Regions from separate parts of the Paenibacillus sp. FSL R5-0914 genome, predicted to be linked through region 1. Evidence: riboswitches for the same ligand, from Rfam matches in the RefSeq annotation. Region 1 holds a riboswitch; each other region holds the start of a gene.
The links. Region 1 has a riboswitch for cyclic di-AMP ahead of MKX60_RS03755 (3D domain-containing protein). Riboswitches for the same ligand answer to the same signal wherever they lie in the genome.

Region 1 (4,225 bases):
TCTTTCGTCCGTTTTGGAGTCGAAATTTCCTCTCTACCACTCATGAAGTAATGCCCCCCTGATCAATTTGGGCGAGAGCTCCGGCAAATTCCTCCCGCGTAATTCCAAACATCGCCAGCCGCTTGTACAGCTGCTTGCCATTACAATATCCGATTCCAAGCAAATTACCAAGTGCCATACGTCTTTCAGCTGCCCGAGGATGTACAAGCATTCCAGCGGCCATTAGATCATCAAGTCCAATTAAAGCAGGTGCACCTTCAAAAGAGGTATGTACATTCCGCAGCGCATGACGAATCGCCTCTGGAGAAGCGTTCTCCACACCAATATCTCCCTTGCGGGTTGCGTCCTTCTCCGGAATGAAGGCATGCTTGCAGCCCGGCACCTTTGCGGACACAATCTTACGAATTCGTTCACCCGCGTGATCCGGGTCAGTAAGGATAATTACTCCTCTACGCTCCATAGCAAGCGCGATCTTCGCAATTACGGTCCGGTCTACAGCCGAGCCCCCTGTTTCGATCGTATCTGCTTCTACAGCACGTTTAACAGCGACGGTATCACTCTTACCTTCAACGACAATTAATTCCTTAATCATATCTCTTGACTCCTTCCAAAAAAAGCAAAAAAGAAGAGGTTTCGCTCCTCTTCTTTTGGTTAAAGAATGTATAAGTGATGAGCGGTTGCTCTGCGATCAACGAAATGATCATCTGGCGTTCCTTAACGGTTATCATCACTATAGCTTATCAAAGAATAATTTGCAAAAGCTTCAGCCTAGTTTAACTCCGGCTTCACAGGTCCAATCACATAAACGGTACGTGATTTACGACCGAAATTACGGACATGGCTCAGTGAATCGTAATAGACATCTACTTTATTGCCTTTAATGGCACCGCCAGTATCTTCTGCTCGGCGGAATCCAAGCCCCTCGATATATACCCACCAGCCAATAGGGATTACATTCGGGTCTACCGCAATTGTACGACCTTCCGTTACGCGTGTTCCGGAGGCAGTTTTGGTACCAATACCTGGCTCTTCTGATGAATAAGCTGTCATGGAGACGTTCTTAATCATCTTCTTGTACTCAAAGTCTACGCCAGCCTTGCTTGTGACGTTATTAGTCTTGGCGCTAACCTTAGCCGTTTTTGAAGTGGTGTTTGATTTGGAAGTTGTTGTAGTCTTAGCTACAGCCGGCTTAGGAAGTGCTTTGGTACCAACGGCAATAATCTTATCTTTCGTTACCGTTTGTACTTCCTTACCAATCATGCGCATAGAGGCCAGTTCTCCGTCTTGGTAGATCTTTTCAATATGCTGAATCATGACGCCTGGTTTGCCTGCCTGTGCCACTCTAACTGTTCCCACAGTAAGGGAGGGGTCTGCTGTCTTGATGACTCTGAAGGGTAAGTTAGTTGATCGCTGTACAGTCTGTTTGTTGATGCGAACAATCTTAACCTCCATGTTTGCAGAAATGGTGGTGTCTAACGAAGGGAAAATCTTATCATGACCTTCTAGGGTAATGCCCATTTTCTCAATTGCTTTACCAATTGTGTCTTCGGTCGTATATAACGTTTTTGTTGCTCCATCCGCAGTAAGACTAATTTTCTGCGCACGATTGATAACGACACGGTCACCGTCTTTTATTTCATCACTCAGTCCTAAAGATAGTTCATCATGCGGCTGCAGCGAAATTTGCTCTTTCTCCAACACATCACCAAGAAGCGCTTCTCGCGTTTCAAGCGTCTGTGTTTGCCCGTCTATTACTAAAAATAATTGTTTGTTACTTTGACCGTGTACGTACAGCAGAATAAGTAGCGCGATAGCGACTGAAATCACGCCTGCAAGTAAAAGTACGCGAGTATTTACTTGCTCCCACCGTAATGCGAAAGACCTGCTGGATGACTGCGAATCATGGGATACTTCTGGTTGGAATACGCCCATTCTCTCCATCCTCCTTACATAGCCCCGTCGTCAATTGTATATCATGAGGACTGAATTCCTTTGACGAAACTATTTGAGATTGTCACAGGACACGCACGTAATAACTTAGCGTCTCCTGCTCATGGATCGCCTGCTCGGCACAGCTACTCCCACCTCTGTTATATAACAGTATGTGGGCAACATTCTATTTATTCAAAAATAAAAAAGCCTAAAAAGAGTTCAACTGAGGACTCTTTCGTGGCTTCTCCAATATCAGAATAGAGAATGCTTGTGCACGAGGTTGCCTCTCTTACTTGCGCTTACGGGGTTAGCTGTCGGGTTCGGACGAAAGAGAGACGCCCTATTTCAGGTCACCCGCTCATGGCGGTTGCCCTTAAATTCACCCCAAAGACCACGTGAAGAAATCAAATACTGTCCTACGGCACGTCTAAACCGTATTTAAAATACAGGCATGCGGCAGGTCAATATTGGTTCCCCCGTTCTCCATACGGAGACTCAGCGAGACGATCCATGAATCAATGGCTGTCACTATAACACAGCTCACATCACTGAAAAGATGATATCCTGTTTTGATGCATGTTGTAAAGGACGATTCAACCACGTTTACGCAAAAATATGGTTAAAATATTGTAATATTCAGCCGTTTTTATATTAAAAAAGTTTAATATATCGGCCATTCTCTATTTTTCGCCTGTTTTGCTCCCGTTTTCACTCAATCCCAAATCGTTCCAGTGCGTTCGCATACGTTATTTTAGCCAATTCTTCCCATGTTAACCCTTTAATTTCAGCTGCTGCCTCTGCTACAAGCTTCACATGAGCGCTCTCATTTCGCTTCCCGCGGAAGGGGTGTGGAGTCAAATATGGAGCATCGGTTTCGATCAATAATCGGTCTAGTGGGGTCTGCGCAAGCACTTCTTTTGGCACTCTTGCATTTTTGAACGTAATGGGTCCTCCAAAGGATAAATGAAAACCAAGATTCAAGCACATTTTAGCTGTTTCCCAGCTTCCTGAGAACGAGTGCATCACGCCTCCAACCTCATTTGCTTTTTCCTCCCGTAAAATCCGTACAACATCCTCATGGGCATCACGATCATGAATACAAATCGGCATATTTAGTTCACGGGCTAGTCCAATTTGCTTGCGAAAAACTTCATGTTGCACATCCTTGGGAGAAGTATCCCAGTAATAATCCAGTCCGATTTCACCAATAGCCACTACTTTTTTATGACTGCATAGAGAAGCAATCCAATCGAGATCTCCTTCTTTCATATCAATTGCATCCTGAGGATGCCAACCCACTGCCGCATAAATATAATCATAAGATTCCGCCAGCTTCATCGTTGAGGGAATCGTCTCCCGATTAAATCCGATATTAATCATCTTGCTAACTCCTGCTTCTACAGCACGAGCGATAACTTCTTCGCGATCCTCGTCGAATTGAGGTGCATCCAGATGCGTATGTGTGTCAAACAGAAACATTTTAACCCTCACTCCTTGTTCTTTTTTAAATATAAGACAATATAAGTTTCAAGCTATCCGTTATATCTTATATTTCTACTCTTCTTGTCAAAAATCCCATATTTTCTTGTATTATTTTGCAAAAATCTCTGCAATAGAAGCAGGCAATCGCGTAAGCGCATTTCTCAACTTATCCTGAGGAAAATAAAGATGATATCTTCCACGGTGAATGCCGCTAATAGAACGCACAATATCCGACACCTCTGAAATTTCCCGCAGATGATCATGCCGATCAAGCAGCAGAATTTGTTTATTGTCAAAAGCTTCTCCCGGACGGAACACATCATAGGGCAGATCTGTCGGAAAATCAATCTCCAAATCATATTCTGGGTGAAGTCCCGCTGCCGCAAAACTGCTGCGAATTTCAGAAATCATATCTGTATCGAGATTCTCCACCTCAACATATTTATACAGTTTACGATGAATAAAACGGGTACACAAGTCACTTAGTAGCTCATCTTTCTCAAGTGTCCACTGCATAAAAGCCGTCTGTACCAGTGCTTCATCTAGCATTAAATATTGCTTCACTGTCACCTCACCACGGAACAAATCCTCCAGCGGATTAATCATGAAACTAAAATTGTACCCCTCTTGGAAAAGCTCCTTGGCTCTACGGAAAATTTGTCGCAAAATAATCTCTGAGCTACGTGTCACCGGATGAAAATAGACTTGCCAGTACATTTGATAACGCGACATTAAATAATCTTCAATGGCATGCATTCCCGATTCTTTTACAACAATTCGACCATTATAAGGACGCAGCATTCTTAAAATC
Region 2 (4,225 bases), 570 kb from region 1:
CCTGAGTCCAATATATGCTCCGTACACTCAAATGTCTTTCCTTTTGAGGGATTAGACAACGGATAGATTACCACTAGGCAGCAAATCCTCTGGAGCAGTCAGTTGCTCCCGCACACGCCTAAGCTGCGCTTTTAGTACAGGAACACTCTTTTGCAGGATGATGCTTATTTGAGGTAAAGATAGCTTTAGGCCATACCACATCGTTTTTATAAGCTGTTCCTCCCAAGGCAATGCCTTGGCAGACAGGAGAGAGCGGCGTGCGTAATAATCGGCGCATTGTCGGATACAAGAGCGGTAAGCTTCGACAGAGAATAGCTGGCTGTCGAAGCTTTTTTGACGGAATATTTTATGAAGCTCTTTAAAAGTACGGATAGTAACCTCCTCAGCTTCTGCTGATTGTTGTAACAACATGGAACTGAGCATATAGATATCATTCGTACACTTCTGAACACACTCTGCAAATATAGTTCTACGGGGGGATTCGGCAGGTAAGGGGTCAGGCATGATAAACACGATCCTTTCAGAATTGTTTATGGGATGAACCTATAATATAGAAAAGTAAGAAATGGATTTGTTGATAAGCTCGGCGGTATCAGGTTCTGGATAACTATGTTTTTGAAGCGCAACACTGGATGGTTTATAATATAGCCGCCCTCCTTTGGAATCTCTCCCACCAGCGACAGCTCTGTACAGACGACCTTGTTCAATGTGCCCTGCCAAGGATTTGCCCTGCAGCTTGGCTTTTAAATCCTGTAAAGCACCTTGTACTAGCTCAAACTGAGTCTGATCCCACTCTGAACCATGGGTACGTACTTTATCTATCGCTTCCTCTAGCCGGCAATGGTATATCATTCTGAGAAAAGAACTCCATTTAATAAGATCGAAAGTTTTGGTATTGGCAGAGATAAGACATGCCCCCCAGCTGCTACCTCCTTTACAGGTAAGTTTCAGGATGCCATAACGGCTGCCTTGATCAGCCTCCATTCCATAATGAATAGGCTCAGGTGAATCAAAGACGAATACTTCTATGCGAGATAGTCTTCGCTGGTCCATGACAGTTTTCTCCTCCTTAGGTTTCCAAAAGCTTAAGATCTACATGGTGAATGTCATTAGCCTTCTCTATACAGGCGAGCATTTCAGCTTCATTCTCACAGACTGCGGCATGCTCCAGCCATAGTCTGAATTTCTGTTTGCGTATAACGGATAAATGTAAGGGAAAGGTGTTGCGGGATCTCATTACGTACCAACCGACTGCAACATCTTTCCACGGTTCCTTAAAAGCGGTGAGCCACGGAAAACGTTGGTGTGCTGACCAATCCTGCAGCTGTTGCTTTTCTCGGATACTTTTATATATTTCGTATATAATTGTTCGGTCCATACAGTATTCACAGGTAGATGGGCTGCTGAAATGGCGAAGTGATTCAATCTGCTTCTGACCAAAAGCATAGCCGACAATAGTTCTGTGATGATCCTCTTCGAACCACAACGCTCCAAAGCAAACATAATTTAGACTTATCGGCTCAAGTAGCCCTTGCTGAGTTCCCCAATAATAGTGTTTCATTCCTTTCACCCCGTCCAGCATGCTATCACCCTATAGATTCAGGTAACGCAAAAACCGCAGCAAGAGGAGGACCTCTGCTGCGGTTTTGGAATACAGGTATACACACACCTGTGCCAAAGCGTGGCGGATCAAGGGTCTCTCTCTTTACGCTTACGAGGTTAGCTGTCGGATTCGGACGGTGAGAGTCGCCCTACCTATGTGAGACTTGAACAGTCTCCTTCGGATTCACCCCAAGTAGGCCATGTGGCCTGATGGTTCCCCCGTTCCCTGCAAATGCAGGAACTCAGCGTTGAATGTATTTCGTGAAATAGATTCAACCCGAATCATACTCTTTTCAAGGTGTTTCTGTAAAAACAGAAAGTGTTCTTTTGAGCGCAATTTAAACCAAATCCTGCCTACTACGACGGAAAAGGGAACCAAATAGGTATTTATTGCGAGTTATCGGGCTTCTTCCTCGCTTAATCTCGACTTCTTGTTTTCTTACCTATAAAGGCGATTTTTTGAGATTTCTACATTTGTGGTGAATAAAATCACATGGTATGCCCGCTTTTCGCTAATGGATTAAAACTCGAGTAAACAAGAGATATAGAGAGATTGGATATCAAGTAAGCGCTATCCAACGCGAAAATAGTTTTTAATTTGCATTATTTTGGCATCAATCAGGTTTTACAATTCTTCCTGCATAAGGGTATGATTACTCCTGTTTCAACAACAATCGAATATTTGATCCGCTTAATTTCCGATAAGGAAAGCGGGGGAACCAACAATCGGCAGACGATGTGAGAGTCGGAAGCCGGTTATGGGGTGAATCCTGTAGAAGGTGCGAGTGAGCTCGCATCTATACAGGTAGGGCGACTCTCACCGCCCGAATCCGACAGCTAACCTCGTAAGCGTATGGAGAGAGGATGAGTGCAATGTGACCGCTAGCGAGCCACAGAGGAGAATCCTTTGTGGCTTTTTGCTGTGCTTTTTTAAGCAAAGCATTTATGGAAAACCTCACGAAGAGGTCGTTATATTCATCATTAGCGGTAGCTTTTCTTTCAAGATCAGGGTGATCAAGCTCTGATCTTACAAGCAAAGCATTTGAGGAGAATAAGAGATGACAGATCAGAATGAATATGTACTGGTATGTGCGCCAACGAAGGCAGGCGAACATTTTATTAAGCTTCTAAAATTCAGAGGCATTAAGATGGCCGGATTGACCAACAACTTGCCTGAGAAGGCCCTACTCGAAGAGATGGGGATTGAACAAGTCGTTCTAGTTGATACCCGCCATCAGAATACTTGGTTTCGCCCGCCGTTCCCGGTAGGACGGGTATATCTGTTCGAGAGCAGCTTTACGTTATGCTGCCGCTACATTCAGATGTGCCGCACTTGGACGACGCAGCCGATTTTTGTAATCACAAGCTCAATAAATCCTAGATTGGTCTATAAAAGACTTGGTGCAAGTTATGTAATCTATTCCCACAGTGGTGATGCTGATTTTCTAATCGATAAATCACCTCATCAAGGATAAAAGAAGGAGTGCGGGAGATATGATGGATCTGTATATGGTAGCTTCGTTAGCTGTAATTTACGGGTTGTTTTATGGATTTATGCGCTGGTGCGCAGGTGTAGTTGAGGATACAGGGAGGGATAAGTTGTGATTCTAGTAATCGCTGTTACCCTACTGTTGTTTGTATATCTGGTTTACGCATTGATTCATCCGGAGAAATTTTAAGGAGGGGCATTCATGGGCATTTTGCAAATAGTTGCTGTAATCGTAATTCTTATCTTGCTGGTTAAGCCGATGGGCACGTATTTATATTATGTATTTTCTAATGAACCGAACCGTACGGATCGATGGTTTGGAGGCATGGAAAAAGGAATTTATAAGCTGATCGGCCTGAAAAAACGGGACGGTATGTCCTGGAAGAAGTACGCGCTCAGCTTTGTTTTAACGAATATCGTACTGGTTACTTTCAGCTATATCTTTCTTCGATTGCAGCGGGGTTTACCGCTAAATCCGAATGGAATTGCGGATATGGAACAGACGCTTTCATTTAATACAGTGATCAGCTTTATGACCAATACGAACCTGCAGCATTATAGCGGGGAGACGGGGCTTTCGTATTTTTCACAAATGGCTGTCATCACGATGATGATGTTCACATCTGCAGCGAGCGGATTTTCTGTTGCGGTTGCCTTTGTCAGAGGAATCACGGGACGGAAATCAGTCGGGAACTTCTTCGAGGATTTCGTCAAAGCACATATTCGTGTGTTCATTCCGCTAGCTTTGTTAGTTTCATTGGTGCTGGTAGGACTGCATGTGCCACAAACGCTCAAGCCATCACTTGAAGTCACTACACTAGAGGGCCAAACACAACAAATTGCTATCGGTCCAGTAGCTTCTTTGGAATCGATCAAACATCTGGGCACGAATGGTGGCGGCTTCTTCGGGGCCAATTCATCCCATCCTTTTGAGAACCCTAATCCACTTACGAACGTTCTGGAGATTCTCTCTATGTGGATGCTGCCAGCTTCGCTCCCTTATATGTACGGATTGTTTGCCAAGAACAAACGTCAGGGCTGGGTAATTTTTACCGCAATGATGACCTTGTTTGTTCTGCTATTAAGCCTAAACTTCTATGCTGAATCAAAAGGTAATCCGGCGATCAATGCACT
Region 3 (4,225 bases), on a different contig from region 1:
TTTACAGCGTTTTTACAGTATTGTTTGCCAAAAAGAGATTAAAAATTATATAATTTTAAATGTATATGATAAAAACTACATTAGTCCACAGAGGACAGAAAGGAACTCTCCTTGAGTAAACCTAATAAAAGTACAAGCGTTCCCCAGCTTAGCAAACAAGAGAAACGGCGGGTAGAACAGGAGCAGCAAAAGCAGAAGACGAGAATTTTAATTATTAGTTCAATAGCTTTAGTAGTCATCATTTTTGTTGGATTGTTTATGTTAGCTTCGAAAGATGCCGCAAAAAATGCCACTTCGGGAGAACCAGTAGCATTCAATTACAGTGAGCTACCTAGAGTCGGTAAAGAGGATGCACCTGTTAAAATTGTTGAATTTGGAGACTTAAAATGTCCAGCGTGTTCCCAGTTTGCAACTTCAGTTAAACCGAAAATTGTTCAAGATTTTGTCAACGAGGGAAAAGCAGCGCTCTACTTTGTAAATATGGCTTTCGTTGGTCCAGACTCTGAAACTGCCTCACTTGCTGCATTATCTGTTTACCATCAGAATAATGATGAATTCTGGAAGTTCTATGATGCTGTATATGCTCAGCAAGGTGATGAGAGCGAAGAATGGGCGACTGAAGATTTCTTAGTAAGCCTTGCGGAGAAAGAGAAGTTAGCTATCGATTACGAACTGCTTCGTAAAGATATTAAGGATCGTACGTATGCAGATGAGCTGAATAAGGGTATGCAGTTAGCTAGTGAAGCTGGGGTGACGACTACACCATCCCTTTATATCAATGGAGTAATGACTACGGATCCATTTAACATTGAAGCGATTTCAACTGAAATTAACGACGCCGCAAAAGCTGTGGAGGCAAAGTGACAAAGTTCCTATCTTTTTGCAAGCGTAACTGCCTGTATCTGGCCTGGTTCGTCTCTTTAGTTGCTGTTGCTGGTAGCTTGTATCTGAGCGAAGTATTGAAATATGAACCTTGTAAGCTTTGCTGGTTCCAGCGAATTTTTATGTATCCTCAGTTATTCCTCTTGGGAATTGCAACCTTTCGAGGGGATAAAAGGATTATCCCATATGTACTTCCACTAAGCTTGATTGGTGGCAGTATCTCGATCTATCATTATGCGGAGCAGAAGATTCCTGCGTTAAGTAAAGTGCTTCCTTGTACAATTGGTGTTCCTTGTAATAAGGATTACTTGAACTTTTTTGGATTCATTACGATTCCTTTCCTTGCATTAATCGCTTTTGCTTTAATTAGCATTTTACTTTGGTACGGACGCAAGGAAGAAGAAGTGATGGAGTTAGATACAGAGGAAAGTTTAGGATTTTGATTTTTTAATTTTAAAGGATCCGAAAAAATGTGAAAAGTGATTAAAAACACGATCCAGAGGGATAATTGAAGAGAATGAAAGAGAGCATCCAATAAGACGCTGTATTTGCGCTTACTGGATGTTTTTTCATTCTTTTTTCATTTTTTTCAACGCTTTACTGTATACGCTTTGTAGACTAATATTAGACCTTGTGAGAAGTTGAATATGCGCTGAATTTTCTTAGGAAAAACGGGGGAACCAAACTTGGCATATGTGCCAATGGGGTGAATCGGAATGGGTCGATTAGACTTATACCGTAGGGCTAAACCACAGCCCGAATCCGCCAGCTAACCTCGTAAGCAAAGGTGGGATAATGACCATGCATAGCATGCGGATCATTTCCGTATGCTATTTTTAGTGTCTGCATTTATGAAATCCACCAATGAAAACAGCGCGCGGAAATTCCGTTTCAGCTCCCAAAGAAAGGAACTGTATCCACCATGGTAAGCAAGGTAAAACGACTATTGATCGGGCGTCCGATGAAGTCGAACGAACTCGATCATGAAAAGTTATCCAAGGTTAAAGCACTGGCTGTCCTGTCTTCTGATGCGCTCTCGTCTGTAGCCTACGGAACGGAACAAATTTTGATTGTACTGGTGGCTGCGGGGTTTACTGCCATCTGGTATTCCCTGCCAATTGCATTAGCCGTATTGGGCCTGCTGGCCATCCTGATTTTATCCTATCGGCAGACGATTTACGCTTATCCTCAGGGAGGCGGAGCTTACATCGTTGCCAAGAGTAATCTTGGTGTTCCGACAGGGCTCTTAGCAGGAGGGTCTTTGTTAGTGGATTACATTCTGACCGTAGCTGTTAGTGCGTCGGCAGGGACGGATGCGATCACATCGGCTTTTCCAAGTCTTCATAATCACACCGTTCTTATTGCAGTATCAGTTATTATTTTACTTACTTTGATTAATCTTCGCGGAGTTACAGAATCAGCTTCATTCATCGCAATCCCAGTGTATTTGTTTGTAGTGTCGATTGTAGTGTTGATTATCTCCGGTATTATTAAATATGCAGCAGGTGGCGTACATGCGAATGTCCCTGAAATTGGCTCTGCTGTTTCTAATGTTAGTTTGTTTCTACTATTAAAAGCCTTCAGTTCTGGCTGTTCGGCACTTACGGGTGTAGAGGCTGTATCTAATGCCATTCCAAACTTTAAAGCACCAGCTGAAAAGAACGCAGCCAAGACCTTAATGGTTATGGGGGTTATACTTGGATTTATGTTTACAGGTATCACACTACTGGCGTATTGGTACGGCATAGTGCCTGATGAAAAGGCAACGGTTGTTTCACAGATCGCTGAATCGACCTTTGGCCGCGGAACCTTATATTTTTTCATTCAAGGTATCACAGCAGTAATTTTGTTCTTGGCAGCTAATACAGCTTACTCAGCGTTCCCGCTGCTCGCATTTATGTTTGCAAAAGATAAATATATGCCACATGCTTTTATGGTTCGTGGAGACCGTCTAGGTTTCTCTAATGGTATTATTTTTCTAGGTGTTCTGTCTGCTGTGCTTGTAGCTGCATTCCACGGAAATACAGAAAGCTTGATTCCACTTTATGCGGTTGGTGTATTCATTCCTTTCACATTGTCACAGCTAGGAATGATGGTTCATTGGTTTAAAACAAAACCAGCGGGATGGAAAAAAAGATTTGTTGTAAATACCATCGGTATGCTGACTACATTGACGATTACTCTTATTTTTATCATCACTAAATTCTCAAGCGTATGGATGGCTTTCATTTTCTTACCTGCTGTAATGTTCGTGTTCCACCGGATTCACAAGCACTATTTGAACACTGCAGATCAGCTTCGTATATGCCCGAGTACAGATAAACCTTTGATTAAAGGCAGTACAGTTGTTGTTCCTGTTGCGGGTGTAACACGTGCTGTACTACATTCCATCAGCTATGCCAAGTCTCTAACGGATAATGTTGTAGCCGTGTATGTTGGCTTTGATGAAGAGGACATTCAAAAAATGGAGCAACGGTGGGAGGAATGGAATCCGGGTGTACGCCTGATTGTACTTCGTTCCAGATATCGCAGTATTATTCGTCCGTTAGTGAAATTTATTGATACTGTTGAGTGGAAGACCGCAGCGACGGATCATATCACGATTCTGATTCCACAGTTTATAACTAAGCATTGGTGGCAAGCTGTACTTCATAATCAGACCAGCTTTTTAATCCGTTCGTATCTAATGAATTCAAAAGATGTTGTAGTTGCGACTGTCCCATATCATTTGAATAAATAATGGATCATTAAGGAGAGGCTATATCCGGAACGTTCGGAATATAGCCTTTTTTTGTATTTTTGAGAAGGAAATTATTACAAATCCACAAAATTTAAAATTTATATGTTGACATAGAGAATGAGAATCAATATCATTTAAAAGTGAGACTGAGGTAGTCAACACCTTTGAATAACATAGGATGTACACACTAGGAGGGTATTTAATGTTTTTGTTTAACAGAATAAGATTTGGAAGCATGAAATTAACGATGATCGGATTAATGGTGATGGTGCTATTCTTATCCGCTTGCGGTAATAATAATCCCGGTAACGCTTCAAACGCAGGAACAGACAAAGCGACGGCACCTACTGCTGAAGCTACAGAAGCTCCTGCAGCTGCTAAGACGTTAACGGATGCAATGGGACATGAAGTAACGATTCCAGCTAATCCACAACGTGTACTGGGTTCTTATTTGGAGGATGCTTTGGTAACTCTAGGTGTGACTCCAGTAGCGCAATGGTCCGTGACTAATGGTATTCAAGATTATCTGTCCACTGAATTGAAGGATGTTCCTACGATCAGCTACGATCTTCCGCTCGAGGCAGTAACCAGCTTCGCTCCGGA

Region 2: it holds a riboswitch for cyclic di-AMP, as region 1 does, so the genes downstream of both, MKX60_RS01265 (hypothetical protein) here and MKX60_RS03755 (3D domain-containing protein) in region 1, are expected to answer to the same signal.
Region 3: it holds a riboswitch for cyclic di-AMP, as region 1 does, so the genes downstream of both, MKX60_RS21720 (APC family permease) here and MKX60_RS03755 (3D domain-containing protein) in region 1, are expected to answer to the same signal.

The regions. Positions count from the first base shown of each region.
Region 1 is NZ_JBBORH010000001.1:874,320-878,544, forward strand. It holds gene rsmA (16S rRNA (adenine(1518)-N(6)/adenine(1519)-N(6))-dimethyltransferase RsmA) at 1-44, opposite strand, end outside; gene rnmV (ribonuclease M5) at 41-592, opposite strand; gene MKX60_RS03755 (3D domain-containing protein) at 769-1,932, opposite strand; cyclic di-AMP (ydaO/yuaA leader) riboswitch at 2,214-2,443, opposite strand; gene MKX60_RS03760 (TatD family hydrolase) at 2,641-3,411, opposite strand; gene MKX60_RS03765 (HD domain-containing protein) at 3,523-4,225, opposite strand, start outside.
Region 2 is NZ_JBBORH010000001.1:305,153-309,377, reverse strand. It holds gene MKX60_RS01280 (hypothetical protein) at 52-504, opposite strand; gene MKX60_RS01275 (hypothetical protein) at 544-1,053, opposite strand; gene MKX60_RS01270 (hypothetical protein) at 1,070-1,561, opposite strand; cyclic di-AMP (ydaO/yuaA leader) riboswitch at 1,695-1,860, opposite strand; cyclic di-AMP (ydaO/yuaA leader) riboswitch at 2,281-2,470, shown strand; gene MKX60_RS01265 (hypothetical protein) at 2,661-3,077, shown strand; gene kdpF (K(+)-transporting ATPase subunit F) at 3,204-3,281, shown strand; gene kdpA (potassium-transporting ATPase subunit KdpA) at 3,294-4,225, shown strand, end outside.
Region 3 is NZ_JBBORH010000002.1:1,271,363-1,275,587, reverse strand. It holds gene MKX60_RS21730 (DsbA family protein) at 112-864, shown strand; gene MKX60_RS21725 (disulfide oxidoreductase) at 861-1,325, shown strand; cyclic di-AMP (ydaO/yuaA leader) riboswitch at 1,523-1,681, shown strand; gene MKX60_RS21720 (APC family permease) at 1,805-3,622, shown strand; gene MKX60_RS21715 (ABC transporter substrate-binding protein) at 3,825-4,225, shown strand, end outside.